3 regions of the Streptomyces sp. NPDC053513 genome follow, and region 1 is predicted to be linked to each of the others. Evidence: riboswitches for the same ligand, from Rfam matches in the RefSeq annotation. Region 1 holds a riboswitch; each other region holds the start of a gene.
The links. A riboswitch is a leader RNA that binds a small molecule or an ion and turns the genes downstream of it on or off. The one in region 1 is predicted to bind S-adenosylmethionine.
Positions count from the first base shown of each region.

Region 2: linked by a shared signal. The riboswitch ahead of ACIGW4_RS30505 (aminotransferase class V-fold PLP-dependent enzyme) and the one ahead of thrC (threonine synthase) in region 1 are both predicted to bind S-adenosylmethionine.
Region 3: linked by a shared signal. The riboswitch ahead of ACIGW4_RS15615 (IclR family transcriptional regulator) and the one ahead of thrC (threonine synthase) in region 1 are both predicted to bind S-adenosylmethionine.

Region 1 is NZ_JBITXP010000027.1:60,782-67,402, forward strand. It holds gene ACIGW4_RS31850 (trehalose-6-phosphate synthase) at 1-956, opposite strand, end outside; gene ACIGW4_RS31855 (glucosyl-3-phosphoglycerate synthase) at 1,103-2,044, opposite strand; SAM riboswitch class I at 2,194-2,392, shown strand; gene thrC (threonine synthase) at 2,386-3,693, shown strand; gene ACIGW4_RS31865 (MoaD/ThiS family protein) at 3,708-3,983, shown strand; gene ACIGW4_RS31870 (cold-shock protein) at 4,413-4,616, shown strand; gene groL (chaperonin GroEL) at 4,950-6,578, shown strand.
Region 2 is NZ_JBITXP010000024.1:83,684-90,304, reverse strand. It holds gene ACIGW4_RS30515 (cytochrome bc complex cytochrome b subunit) at 1-172, shown strand, start outside; gene trpD (anthranilate phosphoribosyltransferase) at 301-1,365, shown strand; SAM riboswitch class IV at 1,453-1,569, shown strand; gene ACIGW4_RS30505 (aminotransferase class V-fold PLP-dependent enzyme) at 1,781-3,172, shown strand; gene ACIGW4_RS30500 (Lrp/AsnC family transcriptional regulator) at 3,244-3,525, opposite strand; gene ACIGW4_RS30495 (rhomboid family intramembrane serine protease) at 3,522-4,256, opposite strand; gene ACIGW4_RS30490 (hypothetical protein) at 4,417-4,659, shown strand; gene ACIGW4_RS30485 (NYN domain-containing protein) at 4,693-6,057, shown strand; gene ACIGW4_RS30480 (C40 family peptidase) at 6,314-6,621, shown strand, end outside.
Region 3 is NZ_JBITXP010000008.1:9,738-16,358, forward strand. It holds gene ACIGW4_RS15600 (type III polyketide synthase) at 1-453, shown strand, start outside; gene ACIGW4_RS15605 (isoprenylcysteine carboxyl methyltransferase family protein) at 467-1,003, shown strand; gene ACIGW4_RS15610 (NAD(P)/FAD-dependent oxidoreductase) at 1,000-2,031, shown strand; SAM riboswitch class I at 2,180-2,320, shown strand; gene ACIGW4_RS15615 (IclR family transcriptional regulator) at 2,510-3,232, shown strand; gene ACIGW4_RS15620 (VOC family protein) at 3,258-3,626, opposite strand; gene ACIGW4_RS15625 (DJ-1/PfpI family protein) at 3,796-4,521, opposite strand; gene ACIGW4_RS15630 (metal ABC transporter ATP-binding protein) at 4,663-5,298, shown strand; gene ACIGW4_RS15635 (metal ABC transporter permease) at 5,295-6,173, shown strand; gene ACIGW4_RS15640 (metal ABC transporter solute-binding protein, Zn/Mn family) at 6,122-6,621, shown strand, end outside.

The sequences.
Region 1 (6,621 bases):
TCGTCCGCCAGTTCCCGCACCGACGCCGTGTACGTACGGTACGACTCCAGGTCCTGGCGGGAGGGGTACGCCGAGGCCAGGTGGACCACCCGCTCGCGCCACTCCGGGTGGGCGGTGAGGAACTCCCGGTAGGCCAGCAGGCCGCGCAGGATGTTCTTGGAGAGTTCCGTGCGGTCCACCCGGACGATGGTCCTGCGGTCGCCGACCTCCGCGCGGAGCTCCGCCAGGCGCTCGTCCACCTCCGGGCGGTGCGCCAGCGCCCGCAGCTCCTCGCCGTCGACGCCCAGGGGATGGGCCGCCACCAGCGTGCGCCCGAGGTCGCCCGCGCCCTCCTCGAACGCCGACGCCCAGGCCCGGGTGTGGAAGCCCAGCCGGTCCGCGCCGAGCATCCCCCGCAGGAGCTCCTCGCGGATGTCGGTCGGGAGCATCCGGAGGTACTGGGGGGAGGCCCAGGGCGTGTGCGTGAAGTGGGCGATGCGGAGGTCCGGGCGGAGTGCGCGGAGCTGCCCCGGGACGAGCGCCAGGTGGTAGTCCTGGACCAGGACCGCCGCGCCCTTCGCGGCCTCCGCGGCCAGTGCCTCGGCGAAGGCGCGGTTGTAGGCGCGGTACGACTCCCAGCGGCGGCGGAACTCCGCGTCGAAGACCGGCTCGCGCGGGATGTCGTACAGGTGGTGGTGGAGGAACCACAGCACCGAGTTCGCGATGCCGTTGTACGCGTCGGCGTAGACGGACGGGTCGATGTCCAGCATCCGCACGCCCGGCTCGGCCACGCCCCGCCGGACCGCCTCCCGGTCGCCCTCGCCGAGCGCCGCGCACACCCAGAGACTGTCCTGGGTGCCGATGGCGCTCAGGCCCGAGACCAGGCCGCCGCCGCCCCTGCGGGCGTCGAGCGAGCCGCCCTCGCCGAGCGCGTACGAGACGGGGCCCCGGTTGGATGCGACGAGCACAGTAGCCATGTGGCGAACCTAGCCCGTCCCGTAAACGCTCAAACGTACGTATACGAGACGGGCTGATCCGGCCACGCTCCGTCGTCGCGGATCGATGCCGCGGATCGATGTCGCGGGCCCGTGCCGCAGACCGGTCGCGGGTGCGGCGTCCCGCCTCACGCCACGCGGCGCTGCGCGTACTCCGCGATCTCGGCCATCGGCGGGCGCTCCTCCGTGTCCACCGCGTACGTCCGCGGCTCGAAGCCCGCCTCGCCCCGCTCGAACTGGGTCAGCCAGGGGCGCACCAGGTGGCCCCGCGAGAGCCGCAGCTGCGCCGTCCGGTAGATCGCCGCCGCCATCCGGCCCAGCGCCTGCCCGTCCTGGTGCCGGTGCTTGCGCACCCCCACGTCCACCTGCGCGAGCGCGTCCAGGCCCACCGTGTGCAGGGCGTCCACGAGCAGCCCCAGCTCCACTCCGTAACCGACCGGGAAGGGGAGGCGTTCGAGCAGCGAGCGCCGCGCCGCGTACTCGCCGCCCAGCGGCTGCACGAAGCCGGCCAGCCGCGGCCAGTGCAGGTTCAGGAGCGGGCGGGCCACCAGTTCCGTGACCCGGCCGCCCTGACCTGGAGTGTCCCCGAACGGGCGGTCGTACATCGCCTTCACGAAGTCCACGTCCGGGTCCGTGAGCAGCGGGCCCACGATCCCCGTCACGAAGTCCGCCGAGAAGTCCCGCAGGTCCGCGTCGACGAAGCACACCACGTCCCCGCTCGTCACCATCAGTGACCGCCACAGGACCTCGCCCTTGCCGGGCACGGTCGGTATCCGGGGGAGTATCGCGTCACGCGCGACCACCCGCGCGCCGGCGGCCGCGGCCACCTCCGCCGTGCGGTCCGTGGAGCCCGAGTCGATCACCACCAGCTCGTCGACGAGCGGCACCGTCTCCGTCATCAGCTCGCGGCGGATCACGGCGACGATGTCCCCCACCGTCGCCTCCTCGTTCAGCGCCGGCAGGACGACGCTGACCTTCGTGTTCCGCTTGGCGGCGAGGATCCGCTCCAGCGGCCGGTCCGTCACGGACCAGGACCGCCGGTCCAGCCAGCGCTCCACCTCTTCCAGCACCTGATCTCCATCTCGCGGTTCGGACGGCCGGTCCAAGCGCCCGGGCCTTCGGTTACAGTCTTGAACAACGCGGATCCCCGATGCACGTCGGGGTGCCGACCGCGTCGGAGCGCAGGAACGAAAGTCCACCGCGCTTCACAATCGAATACCGCTCATCCAGAGGGGCAGAGGGAAACGGCCCGTTGAAGCCCCGGCAACCCTCCAGTCGGTTTGTCTCGCCCACCCGTCTCCCGGCCACCACCCCAGGTGGAGCCCTGACGGGCACAGCATTTATGCGCGAGGTCCCCGGCTAGGGAAGGTGCCAAATCCGTCTCATGGCGAAAAATTCGCCATTGGGAAAGATGAGGAGAAAGGGCCTCGCCTCCATGGCTGTACAGACCGCTACCCCCACCACCGTCGACCTCGGTCCCGCGTCCGGGCTCTCCTGTCGCGAATGTGGTGAGCACTTCCCGCTCGGTCCGATCTTCGCCTGCGAACTCTGTTTCGGACCGCTTGAGGTCGCGTACGACCTTCCCACCGGCGACCCCGAGGCGCTGCGCAAGCAGATCGAGGCCGGTCCCGCCAACATCTGGCGCTACGCCCCGCTGCTGCCCGTCCCCGCCGACGTCGCCGAGAAGCCGAACCTGAACCCCGGCTGGACCAAGCTCGTCCAGGCCGACAACCTCGCCCGCGAGATCGGCGTCGCGCCCGGCAAGCTCTTCGTCAAGGACGACTCCGGCAACCCGACCCACTCCTTCAAGGACCGGGTCGTCGCCCAGGCCCTCGAAGCCGCCCGCGCCTTCGGCTTCACCACCCTCTCCTGCTCCTCCACCGGCAACCTGGCCGGCGCCGTCGGCGCCGCCGCCGCCCGCGCCGGCTTCCGCTCCTGCGTGTTCATCCCGCACGACCTGGAGCAGGGCAAGGTCGTCATGGCCGGTGTCTACGGCGGTGACCTCGTCGCCATCGAGGGCAACTACGACGACGTCAACCGCTTCTGCTCGGAGCTCATCGGCGACCCGCTCGGCGAGGGCTGGGGCTTCGTGAACGTCAACCTCCGCCCGTACTACGGCGAGGGCTCCAAGACGCTCGCGTACGAGATCTGCGAGCAGCTCGGCTGGGTCATCCCCGACCAGCTCGTCATCCCGATCGCCTCCGGCTCCCAGCTCACGAAGATCGACAAGGGTCTGCAGGAGCTCATCAAGCTGGGCCTCGTCGAGGACAAGCCGTACAAGATCTTCGGCGCCCAGGCCGAGGGCTGCTCCCCGGTCTCCGTCGCCTTCAAGGCCGGCCACGACGTCGTGCGGCCCCAGAAGCCGAACACCATCGCCAAGTCCCTCGCCATCGGCAACCCGGCCGACGGCCCCTACGTCCTCGACATCGCCCGCCGGACCGGCGGCGCCGTGGAGGACGTGAACGACGAGCAGGTCGTGGACGCGATCAAGCTCCTCGCGCAGACCGAGGGCATCTTCGCGGAGACCGCGGGCGGCGTCACCGTCGGCGTCACCCGGAAGCTCGTCGAGGCGGGTCTGATCGACCCGGACCTCACCACCGTCGTCCTCAACACCGGCGACGGACTCAAGACCCTGGACGCGGTGGCCGACACCTCTCAGGCGACCGCCACCATCCGCCCGAGCCTGGACGCGTTCCGCGACGCCGGCCTGGCGCTCTGAAAGGTTACGAACACATGGCCGTGAACGTCCGCATCCCCACCATCCTCCGCACCTACACGGGCGGCCAGGCCGAGGTCCAGGCCGAGGGCGCGACCCTCGCCGAGGTCATCGCCGACCTGGAGAAGAACCACACGGGCATCGCCGCCCGCGTCCTGGACGACCAGGGCAAGCTGCGCCGCTTCGTCAACGTCTACGTGAACGACGACGACGTGCGCTTCGAGCAGGGTCTGGAGACGGCCACCCCGGCCGGCGCGGGCGTCTCGATCATCCCGGCCGTCGCCGGAGGCTGACCATCGAGCACGGTGCCGGCGGTCGCTGAGCCCCGGCGGAGCCCTACCAGTCAGTACGAATTGCCCCTTCCGCGCGATAAGCGGAAGGGGCAATTCTGCATGGTTGAGCGCGGTAGAGTTGGGGAAGTCCCCTCCGCTGCTCATGCCGAGCGCATATGAGAATGCGTCTCCGCCCGATAAGAAGCAGCCAAAGTGTGTGCGCGTTGTGTACCTTCTGCGTGCTTTGCCGGGCCCGACTTGCCCCGTGATCCAGGGGATTCTCCCCAATTCCCCTTTCCGTCGCGCCCAGAATTCTCGCTCGAATGACCTGTTGCAGAGGGCAGTTGGACAGATACATTCAGCCGCGGTCGACGCGTTCCGGCGCAGAGGTCTGACCCGGGTCCGCGAAGTGCGGGTCCCGCGCAAGGGCCAGTAATAGGGGAGTTAGGCATGGCTCAGGGCACCGTCAAGTGGTTCAACGCGGAGAAGGGCTACGGCTTCATCGCGGTAGACGGTGGTGCGGATGTTTTCGTCCACTACAGCGCGATCCAGATGGATGGCTACCGCAGTCTCGAAGAGGGCCAGCGGGTCGAGTTCGAGATCTCGCAGGGCCAGAAGGGTCCGCAGGCGGACATGGTCAAGCTCGCCGTCTGAGCGCGGCGCGATCGGCCACCGACGCAACGCCGTCGAGGGGTCCGCATCCCTGAGGGGATGCGGACCCCTCGCGCGTTCCCGGGCCTCCCCTTGATCCACCTCCCTGATCCACCTCTGTTCCACCTCCCGAAACTCGAGAGTCGCTTGCACTCTCCTAGGGCGAGTGCTAATCATTGGCGTTAGCACTCGGAAGGTGAGAGTGCTACGTGGATCGGGCAGACGAGGCCCGCGGCCGGGTGGGGCAAGGAACCACCGGGCACGCAGGCCGTCCGTCGCGGGCGTCGGCGCGGTCCTGGAGCGTTATCCACCCCATGTCCGGGAGGACCACTTCACATGGCCAAGATCATCGCGTTCGACGAGGAGGCCCGGCGCGGTCTCGAGCGCGGCATGAACCAGCTCGCTGACGCCGTCAAGGTCACCCTTGGCCCCAAGGGCCGCAACGTCGTCCTCGAGAAGAAGTGGGGTGCCCCCACGATCACCAACGATGGTGTCTCCATCGCCAAGGAGATCGAGCTCGAGGACCCGTACGAGAAGATCGGCGCCGAGCTGGTCAAGGAAGTCGCCAAGAAGACGGACGACGTCGCCGGCGACGGCACGACCACCGCCACCGTCCTCGCTCAGGCGCTCGTCCGCGAGGGCCTCCGCAACGTCGCCGCCGGCGCCAACCCGATGGCCCTCAAGCGCGGCATCGAGAAGGCCGTCGAGGCCGTCTCCGGCGCCCTGCTCGAGCAGGCGAAGGACGTCGAGACCAAGGAGCAGATCGCCTCCACGGCCTCCATCTCCGCCGCCGACACCCAGATCGGCGAGCTCATCGCCGAGGCGATGGACAAGGTCGGCAAGGAAGGCGTCATCACCGTCGAGGAGTCCCAGACCTTCGGTCTGGAGCTGGAGCTCACCGAGGGCATGCGCTTCGACAAGGGCTACATCTCGGCGTACTTCGCCACCGACATGGAGCGCATGGAGGCGTCGCTCGACGACCCGTACCTCCTGATCGTCAACTCCAAGATCTCCTCCGTGAAGGACCTCCTCCCGCTCCTGGAGAAGGTCATGCAGTCGGGCAAGCCGCTGCTGATCATCGCCGAGGACGTCGAGGGCGAGGCCCTGTCGACCCTGGTCGTCAACAAGATCCGCGGCACCTTCAAGTCCGTCGCGGTCAAGGCCCCGGGCTTCGGCGACCGCCGCAAGGCCATGCTGAACGACATCGCCATCCTCACGGGCGGCACGGTCATCTCCGAGGAGGTCGGCCTCAAGCTCGAGAACGCCGGCCTGGACCTGCTGGGCCGCGCCCGCAAGGTCGTCATCACCAAGGACGAGACCACCATCGTCGACGGTGCCGGTGACAGCGACCAGGTCGCCGGTCGCGTGAACCAGATCCGCGCCGAGATCGAGAACTCCGACTCGGACTACGACCGCGAGAAGCTCCAGGAGCGCCTCGCGAAGCTGGCCGGCGGCGTGGCCGTCATCAAGGCCGGTGCCGCGACCGAGGTCGAGCTCAAGGAGCGCAAGCACCGCATCGAGGACGCCGTCCGCAACGCGAAGGCGGCCGTCGAGGAGGGCATCGTCGCCGGTGGTGGCGTGGCCCTGCTCCAGGCGTCGAACGTCTTCGAGAAGCTCGAGGCCGACCTGACGGGCGACGAGGCCACCGGTGCCAACATCGTCAAGCTGGCCCTCGAGGCCCCGCTGAAGCAGATCGCCGTCAACGCCGGCCTCGAGGGCGGCGTCGTGGCGGAGAAGGTCCGCAACCTGCCCGTCGGCCACGGCCTGAACGCCGCGACCAACGAGTACGTCGACCTCATCGCCGAGGGCATCATCGACCCGGCCAAGGTCACGCGCTCCGCGCTGCAGAACGCCGCGTCGATCGCCGCGCTGTTCCTCACCACCGAGGCCGTCATCGCCGACAAGCCGGAGAAGGCCGCCGCGCCGGCCGGCGGCGGCATGCCGGGCGGTGACATGGACTTCTGATCCTGACGGATCGGCAGTCCGGCGCTGAACGCGCAGCTCGCGC
Region 2 (6,621 bases), on a different contig from region 1:
GGCCGCGGAGCTTCCGCCGGCCGTCGACGAGAACGGCGTGGAGCGGAAGATCGGCCGCATGGAGAAGCTCCGGGTCAAGCTCAACAAGGGCTACTACGGCGAGGACAGCCAGATCGCCAAGCCCACGGTCGAGGAGTACAAGGAGATCCAGAGCGGCCACGGCCACCACTGATCGCCTGAACACCTGACCTGAAGGTCGCCACGGCAGGAGCCCCGTCCATTCGATGGACGGGGCTCTTTGCCGTCCCCGGGGGTCGATAGGGTGGGACCGTATCCGTCACGTGACCAACAGGAGCTGCCATGAGCGCTGCGACCCCCGCTGGAGGACCCACGTCGGCGGGCCGCTCCTGGCCCGTCCTGCTGAACGGTCTGCTCGACGGCAAGGACCTCTCCGCCGACGACACCGCCTGGGCGATGGACCTGATCATGAGCGGCGAGGCGACCGACGCGCAGATCGCCGGGTTCATGGTGGCGCTGCGGGCCAAGGGCGAGACCGTCCAGGAGATCACCGGCCTCGTCCGCACCATGTACGCGCACGCCAATACGATCGAGGTGCCCGGCCCCGCCGTCGACATCGTCGGCACCGGCGGCGACGGAGCCAAGACCGTCAACATCTCCACGATGGCCTCGATCGTCGTCGCCGGCACCGGCACGAAGGTCGTCAAGCACGGCAACCGCGCCGCCTCCTCCGCCTCCGGCTCCTCCGACGTCCTGGAGAAGCTCGGCATCAACCTGAACCTCACCCCGCAACGGGTCGCCGAGGTCGCCGAGGAAGCCGGCATCACCATCTGCTTCGCCGTGAAGTTCCACCCCTCGCTGCGGCACGTCGCCGCGGCCCGCGGCCAGCTGGGCATCCGGACCACCTTCAACGTCCTGGGTCCGCTGACCAACCCGGCCAAGGTGAAGGCCCAGGCCGTCGGGGTCGCCGACCCGCGCATGGCGCCGATCGTCGCCGGCGTCCTCGCCGAGCGCGGCAACTCCGCCCTGGTCTTCCGCGGCGACGACGGCCTGGACGAGCTGACCACCACCGCCACCTCCCGGGTCTGGGTGGTCCGGGACGGCGGCGTCACCGAGGAGCGCTTCGACCCGCGGGACGTCGGCATCGAGCTCGTCCCCCTGGAGGCCCTGCGCGGCGCCGACGCCTCGTACAACGCCGACGTGGCCCGCCGGCTGCTCGCGGGGGAGACCGGGCCGGTACGGGACGCGGTGCTGCTCAACGCGGCGGCGGCGCTCACCGCCCTGGAGCCCGGCACGGGCACCCTGGCGGAGCGGCTGGGCGCGGGCATCGCCAAGGCGGCCGAGTCGATCGACTCCGGCGCGGCCCTTCGGTCCCTGGAGCGGTGGATCGCCGCCAGCAACGCCTGAGCGCGTGTGAACGGCGCATTGCGGCCCCGTCCCGGATGCCGGGACGGGGTTGCGGCGTCGTGATCGTCTGGCATAAGTTCGGGAACAGGTCACGAGTGACAGCGTTTTGGCCCCGGCTTGCTGTCCGGCAACCCTCCTTCCGTGGCGGGGTGCCCCGGGTGATGACCAGGCCGTAGGCAGCGAGGTCTACGGCAAGCGCGGATCCCTCGAACACCAGGGGTCCTGGTCAGTCGAGGAGCTTTTTCCGTGAGCAAGCGAATGCGATAGGGCGAGTCCGCCCCTTCTTCACCCTCGGAACAGGGTCCCTTCCGCGTACCCCCGCGTCCTCCGAGGCCTCACCCGTACCCCCCGCCGCATCCGGCCGCGTACGGGATCCACCGAAGCCATTCCGCACCGCCCGCCGGGAGATACCGCCATGTCCGCATACCCGAACGCCGCCGCCGTCACCGCCGACTCCGAGTCCGCCGACCCCTGCTGCGCCGCCCCGCTGCCGGTCCTCGGCCGGGACGTGACCGTCCCGCTCGTCACCGGCGGCGAGGTGACCTACGCGGCACTCGACTACGCGGCCAGCGCGCCGGCCCTCCAGCGGGTCTGGGACGACGTCGCCGCGTACGCCCCCTACTACGGCAGCGTCCACCGCGGCGCCGGTTACCTCTCCCAGCTCTCCACCGACCTCTTCGAGAACAGCCGCGCCACCGTCGCCGAGTTCCTCGACTGCCGCCCCGGCGACCAGGTCGTCTTCACCCGCTCCACCACCGACTCCCTCAACCTGCTCGCCCAGGTCCTCCCGGCGGACTGCCAGGTCTTCGTCTTCGAGACCGAGCACCACGCCTCGCTGCTGCCGTGGCGGGACGCCCGCGTCACCTACCTCAACGCGCCGCGCACCCCCGCCGAGGCCGTCGGGACCCTGGAGCGCGCCCTCGCCGACCGCGACCCCCACGGCCCGGCCCTGGTCTGCGTCACCGGCGCCTCCAACGTCACCGGCGAGCTGTGGCCGGTGCGGGAACTGGCCGCCGCCGCGCATGCGCACGGCGCCCGGATCGTGCTCGACGCCGCCCAGCTCGCCCCCCACCACCCGGTCTCCGTACGGGAGTCGGACGTGGACTGGGTCGCCTTCTCCGGGCACAAGCTGTACGCGCCCTTCGGCTCCGGCGTCCTCGCCGGCCGTGCCGACTGGCTGCAGGATTCCGAGCCCTACCTCGCGGGCGGTGGAGCGTCCCGCAAGGTAGCCCGTCGGGCCGACGGTGGTGTGGACGTGGAGTGGCACACCACCTCGGCCCGACATGAAGCCGGTTCGCCGAACGTCATCGGCGTCTACTCGATCGCCTCCGCCTGCAAGGCGCTCACCGAGGCCGGCTTCGACTCCCTCGTCGCCCGCGAGCAGCACCTGATCGCGAAGGTCCGCGAGGGCCTGGCCGAGGTGCCCGAGGTGCGCGTGCTCTCGCTCTTCGGCGACGACGCGCCCCGCGTGGGCGTCATCTCCTTCGTCGTGGAGGGCTGGAACAGCTCCCACTTCGCCGCCGCGCTCTCCGCCGAGTACGGCATCGGCGTCCGCGACGGCCTCTTCTGCGCCCACCCGCTGGTCCGCACCCTGCTCGGCAGCGACCCGCAGGACCCGGGCGAGTGCGGCGCGCCCGAGGCGGCCCCGGGGGAGCGGTCCCTGAACGCCATCCGGGTGAGCTTCGGCGCCGGCACGCCGGACGAGCACGTGGAGCGGTTCGTCGGCGCGGTGAAGGAGCTCGTCCGGGACGGCGCGCAGTGGAAGTACCGCACCGAGGACGGCCGCTGCGTCCCCGACCGCGGCTGATCACTCACTCGTACGGGTGAAGGGGGCCTCCCGATCGGGAGGCCCCCTTCCGTCGTGCCGGGTGCGCGGTGTCAGGACTCCAGGCCGATGGCGAAGGCCGCCTCCAGGTCGTGCTGGGAGTACGTCCGGAAGGCGACGTGCGTGTCGGTGGCCTCGACGCCGGGGATCTTGCTGATGCGGCCGGGGATCACGTCCGCCAGGTCGTCGTGGCGCGGCACCCGGACCATGGCGATCAGGTCGTACGTACCGGTGACCGAGAAGACCTCGCTGACGCTGTCGAGCGCGGCGATCGACTCGGCGATCTCGGGGATGCGGTCCACGCTGGTCTTGATGAGCACGATCGCGGTGATCACGGCTGGCTTTCTCCCTCGGTCGCCGCGGCTTGGGCTTTCACTCTATCCCCACCGCGGAAGCGCCCCCAGGCGTAGAGGAAGCCGACCGAGAAGCCCACCACATGGGCCAGATAGGCGACGCCGGGCCCCGCGCCCGCCGCCCGCGCGGCCAGCCACTGCAGCGTGAACCAGAAGATCAGCACGATCCAGGCCGGGAAGCGCAGCGGCAGGAAGAACAGGAAGGGGAAGAGACTGGTGACGCGGGAGCGCGGGAAGAGGAAGAGGAAGGCGCCGAGCACCGCCGAGATCGCCCCGGAGGCCCCGACCAGGGTCTGCTCGCTGTCGGCGTGCGCCACCGCGTACCCGCACAGGGCGACGTAGCCGGTGCCCAGGTAGAAGAGGCAGAACCCGACCGGGCCCATGCGTTCCTCGGCCATCGCCCCGAAGACGTACAGGAAGAGCATGTTGCCCAGCAGGTGGAGCCAGCTGCCGTGGACGAAGAGCGCGGTCAGCGGGGTGAGCAGGGCGCGCGGGGCGCCGCCCGTCAGCTCGGCGGGGATCACGCCCCAGCGGCGGAAGTAGGCGCCCTGGGCGGCCAGGAGCGCGTCGCCCGTGCCGTACACCGGATGGAGTCCGGCGACCGGGCTGCTCACGAAGAGGAGGCAGCAGGCGGCGATCAGCCCGTACGTCACCACGGGGCCGCCGCGGAGGCCCCGCCAGGCATTGAGGGCCCCGCCTCGCCAGTCGATCATGGACAGATCATGGCGTACCGGGGCCGAAGTGGACAGAGTGCCTCGCCGTGCCCCGTCCTCCCCGTGAGGCCGTAGGGTTACGGGCACCACCGACCGCAGTTCGACGGCGCACCGCGGCTCCCGTACCTGGTACCACGCAACAGGAAGAAGGACGGCACCGATGACGACGGTTCCCCTGCCGACCGACGAGACCCGCTGGCGCTGCACGCTCTGCGGGAATCTGACCCGCTTCGACGTGACCCGATCCTCCAAGGTCGTGGAGTACGTCCATCTGGACCTGGCCGGAGAGCCGACGGTCGAGGAGCGGCAGGTGGTGAGTGAGACCATCGAGTCGGTCCGCTGCCGCTGGTGCAACGCGGTGGACCAGATCGAACTGGTGGACAGGCCGGGCGCCGAGTCCTGAGGGACGGCGCGGACGACATAGGGGTGACGGATCGTGGAGCAGCCCGCGCACGGTGGTGAGCCGGCCGGCGCGGCAGGTGACGCTGCCGAGACGCTCGACCACCCACTGCCGGAAGGCGTACGGCGGCGGGTCGTCGCGCTGGTCGCGGACGCCTTCGGCGGGCTCACCGTCGCGGAGCTGCCCGCACCCCTGAGGCAGTACGCACGCTTCACCGCGAGCCGGCGGGCCAAGTTCGCCGGCAACGCGATGGCCGCGGCGCTCGACACCGATCCGCTCTTCCGGCAGCGGATCGGCGAACGGTTCAAGCAGGGCCAGCCCGAGCTGGCCGGAGCCGTGGAGTCCGGCACCCCGCCCGCGGCGGCCGACCCCGTGGACGTGGCGGCGGCCGCCTATGTGCTGCGCCCGCCCGGCTGGGTCAAGCTCGTCGCCGCCGCCGGCGAGGAGGCCCAGCGGGCCGACGCCGAGCGGGCCGACGAGGCCGGCCGGCGCGAGCTGGAACGGCTGCGCGAGGAGCTCGCCGCCGCCCGGGACCGCTCCCGGGGCGAGACCGAGCAGCTCCGGCACGACCTGGAGGCCGCCCGCAAGGAAGCGGAATCGCTTCACCGCAAGCTGCGCAGCGCCCAGAGCGACGTCAGACGCGGTGAGGCCGCGCTGCGCAAGGCGCAGGGCGAGATCGAGGCCGTGCGGGCCGAGTCGGCGGCGCAGGTCTCGGCCGCGGAGAGCGAGACGCGGCGGCTCAGGGCGCGGCTCGGCGAGGTCGAGGCCGCCCTGGAGGCGAGCCGCAGGAGCGCCCGCGAGGGCCGCTCGGTGGAGGACATGCGGCTGCGGCTGCTGCTCGACACGGTCCTCGACGCGGCCCAGGGGCTGCGCCGCGAACTCGCGCTGCCGCCCGTCTCGGTGCACCCGGCGGACACCGTGGACGCGGTGGAGCCGGGTCGGATGTCCCCGAAGGACATCGCGGCGCGGGCGCTCTCCGAGACGGACCCGGCGCTGCTCGACCAGCTGCTCGCGCTGCCGCAGGCGCATCTGGTCGTCGACGGCTACAACGTCACCAAGACCGGCTATCCGACGATGCCGCTGGAGAAGCAGCGGCTGCGGCTGCTCGGCGGGCTCTCGGCGCTCGCCGCCCGCTCGGGGGCCGAGGTCACCTGTGTCTTCGACGGGGCGGAGCTGGCGGCCCCGGTGCTGCTCGCGCCGCCGCGCGGGGTGCGGGTGCTGTTCTCCAAGCCCGGTGTCACGGCGGACGAGTTGATCCGGCAGCTGGTCCGGGCGGAGCCGCCGGGGCGGCCGGTCGTGGTGGTCTCCACCGACCGCGAGGTCGCCGACGGCGTCGCGAAGGCGGGGGCGCGGCCGGTGGCGTCCGCCTTGTTGCTCAAGCGGCTTTCGCGGCTCTCGTGAGGCATCGCAACTCCTGAGAGTTATGCCCGAATTATGGACGGCGCACCGTCAAGTGCCCATCACTGGCCGTGTGATGTATGTAAATAAAGTGGTGCGTGAGCGAGTTTTTTGCCAGCGGGATTTGAACTGATCACAACTTGGTCACTAGGGTCGGGGCTCGAACCTTCGCGCGGTTGATCACCCATCCGGGGTGACAGCGGAGGAACCGCCTGCCCCTGACCGGTTGGGCGGCTCGAGGAAGAAGGAGCTCGCCTTCGTGGCGTCCCACCGTCGACCCAAGCAGCCGAGCCGTACCCGCGTGACCGTGCTCACCGCGGCCGCGGCCGCGGCCGTCGCGCTCTCCGCCCAGTCCGGAGCGCAGGCGGCCCCCGCAAAGCCCAAGATCGACGAGGTCAAGTCGAAGGTCGACAAGCTGAACCACGAGGCCGAGGAGGCCACGGAGCAGTACAACCTCGCCGAGGAGCGGCGGGGCAAGCTGCAGAAGGAGATCAGCAACCTCCAGGACAAGGTGGCCCGCGGCCAGGAGGAGCTCAACACCCTGCGCGACCAGATCGGTTCGGTCGC
Region 3 (6,621 bases), on a different contig from region 1:
TCGCGGTCGGCCGGGTCCTCCGTGCCGAGCGTCGTGGCGGCCCGCAGCCGCCTGTACCCCGGGACCGAGCACCTGTTGGGGTGGGCCGTCGGCGACTGGGGCTTCCGCATGGTCCTCGGGCCGGAACTCCCCGGACTCGTCAGGCTGCACGTGACCGAGGAGGTGGAGTCCTTCCTCGCCGCGCACGACCTCAAGCCCGCGGACGTGGGGGCGTGGATCTGCCACCCCGGCGGCCCGAAGATCCTGGACGCGCTCGCCGAAGGGCTCGGCCTGCCGGCCCCGGCCCTCGCGGCGAGCCGTCGCTCCCTGGCCGCCCACGGCAACCTGTCCTCCGCGTCGGTGCTGCAGATCCTGAAGGACATCCAGGCCGACCGGCCGCCGCCCGGGACGATCGGCCTGATGCTCGCCTTCGGGCCCGGCTTCTCGTCCGAACTCGTCCTCCTGGCCTGGTGAGACCGCCGTGACCCTGCCGCTGTACACCCTGTTGGTCCTGCTGGTCGTCGCCGAGCGCTTCGTGGAACTCGCCGTGGCGCGACGCAACGGCGCCTGGAGCCGGGCCCGGGGTGCCCGCGAGTACGGCGCCGGGCACTACCCGGTCATGGTCGTCCTGCACGCGGCGCTCCTCCTCGGCTGCCTCGTCGAGCCCTGGGCCGCCGACCGACCCTTCCTGCCGCTGCTCGGCTGGCCCGCGCTGGCCCTCGCGCTGGCCGCCCAAGCCCTACGGTGGTGGTGCGTCGGCACGCTCGGGCCCCGCTGGCACACCCGGGTGCTGATCGTCCCCGGCCTCCCGCTCGTCACCGCCGGTCCCTACCGCCGCCTCCGGCACCCCAACTACGTCGCGGTCGTCGTCGAGGGCGCGGCCCTGCCCCTGGTGCACACCGCCTGGCTGACCGCCCTGGGCTTCTCGCTCCTGAACGCGGCCCTGCTCACCGTCCGCATCCGCTGCGAGAACACCGCCTTGGCGCCGTCGCACGTCCTCTCCTCCCCCGGGGCCGCGTCGTGATCGACCTCCTCGTCGTCGGCGGCGGCCCGGCGGGCCTGGCCACCGCGATCCACGGAGCGCGGCGGGGCTTCGACGTCGTGGTCGCCGAGCCGCGGCCGGCGCCGATCGACAAGGCCTGCGGGGAGGGGCTGATGCCCTCGGCGGTGCACGCCCTGAGGGCCCTCGACGTGGAGGTGCCCGGGCCGCTTCTTCGGGGCATCCGCTACGTCGACGCCGCCGGCGACCGGAGCGCCGAAGCCCGGTTCCGCACCGGGCCCGGTCTCGGCGTGCGCCGGACCGTGCTGCACGAGGCACTCGCAGCCCGGGCCGCCCGGCTCGGCGTTCCGGTCGTCCCCCACCGCGTCCGCCGGGTGACCCAGTCCGGGGCGCACGTGACCGCCGACGGGATCAACGCCCGGTATCTGGTGGCGGCCGACGGACTGCACTCACCCACCCGGCGCGCGCTCGGCCTGACCGTACGGCCGGCCGCCGGCCGGCGGCACGCGCCCCGGTACGGACTGCGGCGCCACTACGCCGTCGAGCCGTGGACCGACCTGGTCGAGGTGCACTGGTCCGCCGACTGCGAGGCGTACGTCACCCCGCTCGGGCCGCGGCAGGTCGGCGTCGCCCTCCTCACCTCGCGCCAACTGCCCTTCGACGACCAGCTGAGCCGTTTCCCCCGCCTGCTCGCCCGTCTGCGCACCGCCGACAGGACATCTGTCAGGGGTGCCGGGCCGCTCCGCCAGCAGGCCCGTTCCCGGGTGGCCGGCCGCGTGCTGTTCGTCGGCGACGCCGCCGGGTACGTCGACGCGCTGACCGGCGAGGGCCTCACCCTCGCGCTGACGGCGGCGGACGCCCTCGTACGCTGCCTTCGCGAGGGCAACCCGCAGGCGTACGAGCCCGCTTGGTGCCGCTTGTCCCGCAGCTACCGCCTCCTGACGAGGTCCCTGCTCTGGGTCCGGAACCAGCCACCGCTGGCTCCTCTGATCATGCCGACGGCCGCCCGGTTCCCGGGCCTGTTCCAGAGCGCCGTGAACCTGCTCGCCTGACCGTCACCGTCACCACCGCCGTCGCCGTCGTTGTCGCCGCCGCCTTCGCAGCGGCGGCGGGGGGGATCCCGCGAAGGGCACGCTCCGGCCGCCGCGTGGCCGGAATGCCGTTGGCGGGTCGGCCCGGGAGTCTTGTATGGTTCCTCGCGAATCATCCAGAGGGGTGGAGGGACCGGCCCTACGAAGCCCCGGCAACTCCCCGTCGACTCGGCGCTCCATGTTCGCGCCGCGCCGTCGGGATCAGTGCCAACTCCGGCCCGCGCCAACGTGGCGCGGGAAAAGATGAGGAGACACGGTGCTCTCTGTGCTGCCTTCCGCCCAGGCTCTGTCCACTCCGGGCTTCTCCCGTACCCGTCTCGTGGCCACCGCGGCGTATCGGCCGACCGCTTCGGCCCTTTCCCGCTGACCACCCCTGCCCTCCCCCGGGCGAGGTCTCCGCGCGTCAGGACGCGCGGACGAGACTGGAGTACCCCTTTTCGTGAACGTATCCGACATTTCCAGTGGCGTGGGTGTCCTCGACAAGGCCGCGGTGATCCTCGGCGCGCTGGCGTCGGGCCCGGCCACTCTGGCCGAGCTGGTCGCCGCCACCGGCCTGGCGCGGCCCACGGCCCACCGGCTCGCCACCGCGCTCGAACGCCACCGCATGGTCGGCAGGGACCTGCAGGGACGCTTCGTCCTCGGCCCCCGCCTCTCCGAACTCTCGGCTGTCGCGGGCGAGGACTGCCTGCTGGTCGCGGCCGGCCCGGTCCTCACCTCGCTCCGGGACGCCACCGGCGAGAGCACGCAGCTCTACCGCCGCCAGGGTGAGGTGCGCGTCTGCGTCGCCGCCGCCGAACGGGCCTCCGGCCTGCGCGACATCGTGCCCGTCGGCTCCGCGCTCCCCATGAAGGTGGGCTCCGCCGCCCAGGTCCTGCTCGCCTGGGAGGACCCCGAGCGCTACCACCACGGTCTGCAGGGGGCCCGTTTCACGGCCACGGCCCTCAGCGGCGTACGGCGCCGGGGCTGGGCCCAGTCGATCGGGGAGCGCGAACCCGGGATGGCCTCCGTCTCGGCGCCGGTGCGCGACCCGGCCCATCGTGTCGTGGCCGCCATCACGGTGACCGGCCCGATCCAGCGCCTCACCCGTCATCCCGGCGCCCGGCTCGCGAAGGCCGCCGTCGACGCGGCCGACCGCCTCACCGACGCGATGCGCCACGCCTGACCGTGACGAGCGGTGAGCTGCGGCGTCACCGGACCGGGATCGACTGGGTGAGGTTCACCGGGTTGCCGTCGGGGTCCTGGACGTGGGCGACGCGCTGCCCCCACGGCATGTCGTTGGCACCGCCGCGGACGGAGCCTCCCAGCGCCGCCACCCGGCCGAGCGTCTCGTCGACGTCGTCGACGTCGATGCTGAGCAGGATCCGCGGCGCCTCCCGGTTCCCCGGGGCCTCCTGGGCCACCAGGCCGAGGTCGGTGTCGCCGATGCGCAGGCCGAGGTAGAAGACCGGGCCTTCCTCCGGCACCCGGGAGGTCTCCTCGGCGCCGAACAGTTTCGTGTAGAAGCCGAGCAGGGCGTCCGGGTCGGCGGTGAGGATCACGGGCTGGATGGTGGACATGGCACTCCTGTCGAGAACGGTCGTGTCACGGGGTGGACCGGCCGGGGACGGAGAACTCATCGGTGGAATCGCCCCGCCCGACGGTCCCTCTGCCCGGCGGTCCCCCTCCCCGGTCGGCCTCACGACCGACCGGATCGCGGCCGGGCCTGCCTCAGCGGGCGGACCTGCCTCAGCGGGCAGGGCGTGCACTCCAGACGGTGCCCCGGGCCTCGTACTCCAGCATCTCCTCCAGGTTCGTCGCCGTGTCCGCGCCCAGTTCGCGGCGGACCAGCCAGAGCGCGAGGTCGAGGCCGGAGGTGATGCCGCCGGCGGTGACGAGGTCACCGTCGTCGACGACGCGGGCGTTCTTCACCAGGCCGCCCTGCCGTGCGAGGTCGGGTTTGGCCTTGTGGTGGGTGGTGCACGGGCGGCCCTCGGTGAGTCCGGCGGCCGAGAGGAGCATGACGCCGGTGCACAGGGCGCTGACCGTGAGCCCGGGCCGGACGGCGGCCGCGAGCGCGCGGGGCAGGGTGCCGCGATCGATCTCGGCCCAGACCCCGGGGCTGTCGCGGCGTGCGTAGCCGCCGCCCGGGACGACGAGCAGGTCCGCCTCCTCGGGGGCCCAGGGACGGATGCCCCGGACGGCCGTGCCGTAGGCGGCGGTCACGGCGCGGGCGCCGGTGGCGGAGACGTACCGGACCTCGATCGGGCGCGGGGTGAAGAACCCGGCGCCGGAGAGGACCTCGTACGGAGCGGCGAAGTCGAGCTCCTCGACGCCGTCGAACATCGCGACGTGGACGCGGAGGGGGCGGCTCGGGTCGGGGGTGGCCCCGGACGCGGGCGAGGCCGCCGTGGCAGCCAGCGCGCCCGTGGCGCCGAGGGCGGTGGTGGCGCGGAGTAATGCCCTGCGGTTCATGTGGTGCTCCTGTTCCTGGAGTGGCGGTATGAGAGGGGTCGGGCGGCGGCGGTCCACGGTTCCCGCCTGTTTCCGGGAACCCGGCACCCCTTCCGTCCGACTCCTCCACCGCACGAGCACGGTGGCGCTGAAGGGCACGGGATGGGCGGACTGGACATACAGATGCGGGGGGTCGCGTGCCGGCACGGCCGTACCGAGGCGGTCGCCGAGGTCGATCTGGAGATCGCCGCCGGTGAGCGGGTGGCGCTGACGGGGACGAACGGATCCGGGAAGACGACGCTGCTGCGTGCGGTCCTCGGGCTGCACCGGCAGGTCAGCGGCACCATCGAGGTCGGCGGGCGGCCCGCCCGTACGGCGGCCGAGTGGGCGTGGCGGCGCCGGTCCTGTGCGTGGATCCCGCAGAAGCCGGCCGCCGGCCGGTTCCCGCTGCGTGGGGACGAGCTCCTGGCGAGCAGCGGCGCGCCGACCGATGCGGCCGGGGCAGCCGAGCGGCTGGGAGTCGGAGCGCTGGTCGGGCGGCCCGTGGACACGCTGTCCGGTGGGCAGTTGCAGCGCATGTACCTGGCGCGTGCCCTCGGCTGCGTCGCGGCGGGCGCGCAGGTGCTCCTGGCAGACGAACCGACCGCCGCCCTCGACTTCGCCGGGCAGGAGGAGGCAGCCGACGTGCTGACCGCGCTGCCGGTGACGCTCGTCGTGGTGACCCATGACCGGGCGCTCGCCGAGCAGTGCGACCGGGTCCTGGAGATGGCTGCCGGGCGACTCAGGGAGGTCCGGTGAGCACGCTCGCGGCGGCCGACCTCGGCACCGTGCTCCAGCTCGTACCGGTCCGGCGGGCTGGCGTCGCCCTGCTCCTGGCGGCCGTCGGGCTGCCGGTGATCGGTGTGGTCATCGTCGGGCTCGACATCATGCCGGTGCGGTTCGCGATGATGCACGTGGCACTCCTCGGCATCGCGATCGGCCTGCTGACCGGGATCGATCCGATGCTGTGCGCGCTGGTGGCCTGTGCCCTGTCCGGGGCGGGGGTCGCTCCGCTGGCCCGTACGCCCGACGGGCTGTCCGGCGCCATGGGCCTGTTGATGAGCCTGGCCGTCGCGGCCGCGCTCCTGGTCCTCGCCGTCTCCGGCGTCAACGCCTCGGGCGCGTTCGCGCTCCTCTGGGGCTCGATCCTCTCGGTCGGCACCGCCGACCTCGTCGTCCTCGGCGCCCTCGCCGTGGTCGTCCCGTCCCTGTTCCGGTGGAAGCGGCGGGACGTCGCCCTCCTCCTGTACGACCGCGAACTCGCCGAGTGCTCGGGCGTACCGGTCCGCTTCCTCACCACCGCGCTCCTCGTGCTCGTCGCCGTCGCGGTCGCAGGCGCGATCAAGCTGACCGGTGCCCTGCTCGTCGACGCGCTCACCCTGCTGCCCGCGCTCGCCGCGCGACGGCTGGGCCGCTCGCTGTGGTCGATCATCCTGTGGGCGGTCGGCATCGGCGTCGCCGTCAACCTCACCGGCTTCCTTCTGGCCCTCTGGCTGGACTGGCCGCCCGGCCCGGTCCTCGTCCTCACGGCGGGGGCCGTCGTCCTCGCCGCGCACCTCTTCCCCGAACGGAGAAACAGCTCATGGCGCGCACCCGCGTCCGTAACGCCCGCGTCGCTTCCCTCGTCGCACTGACCACGGTCCTTCCGCTCCTCGCCGGATGCGGAAGCGAGGAGGCACCGGGGCCGGAGGCCCACAAGGGGGCCGGCCACAAGCCGGTGGTGGTCGTGACGACCACCTGGGAAGGGGCCTTCGCCAAGGCCGCCGGGGCCGAGGACGTCACGGTGATCGTCCCGCGGTCCGTCCACCACGCCCCCGACTACGACCCGAAGCCCTCGGACCTCGCCGCCGTCGCGAAGGCCGACTTCGTGCTGTACGCACCGTTCGAGCCGTACGCCGCGAAGATCAAGGAGGCGGCCGGTTCGAAGGCGAAGCTGGTGGAGGTGAACCTCGACAACGACCCGGCGAAGGCGGGCGCCGAAGTCACCCGGCTCGGCGGGATGTTCGGCACGAAGGAGGCCGCCGCGCAGTTCAGGACGCGCCTCGACGGCGAGGTCGTGAAGCTGAACGGTGAGCTCAAGTC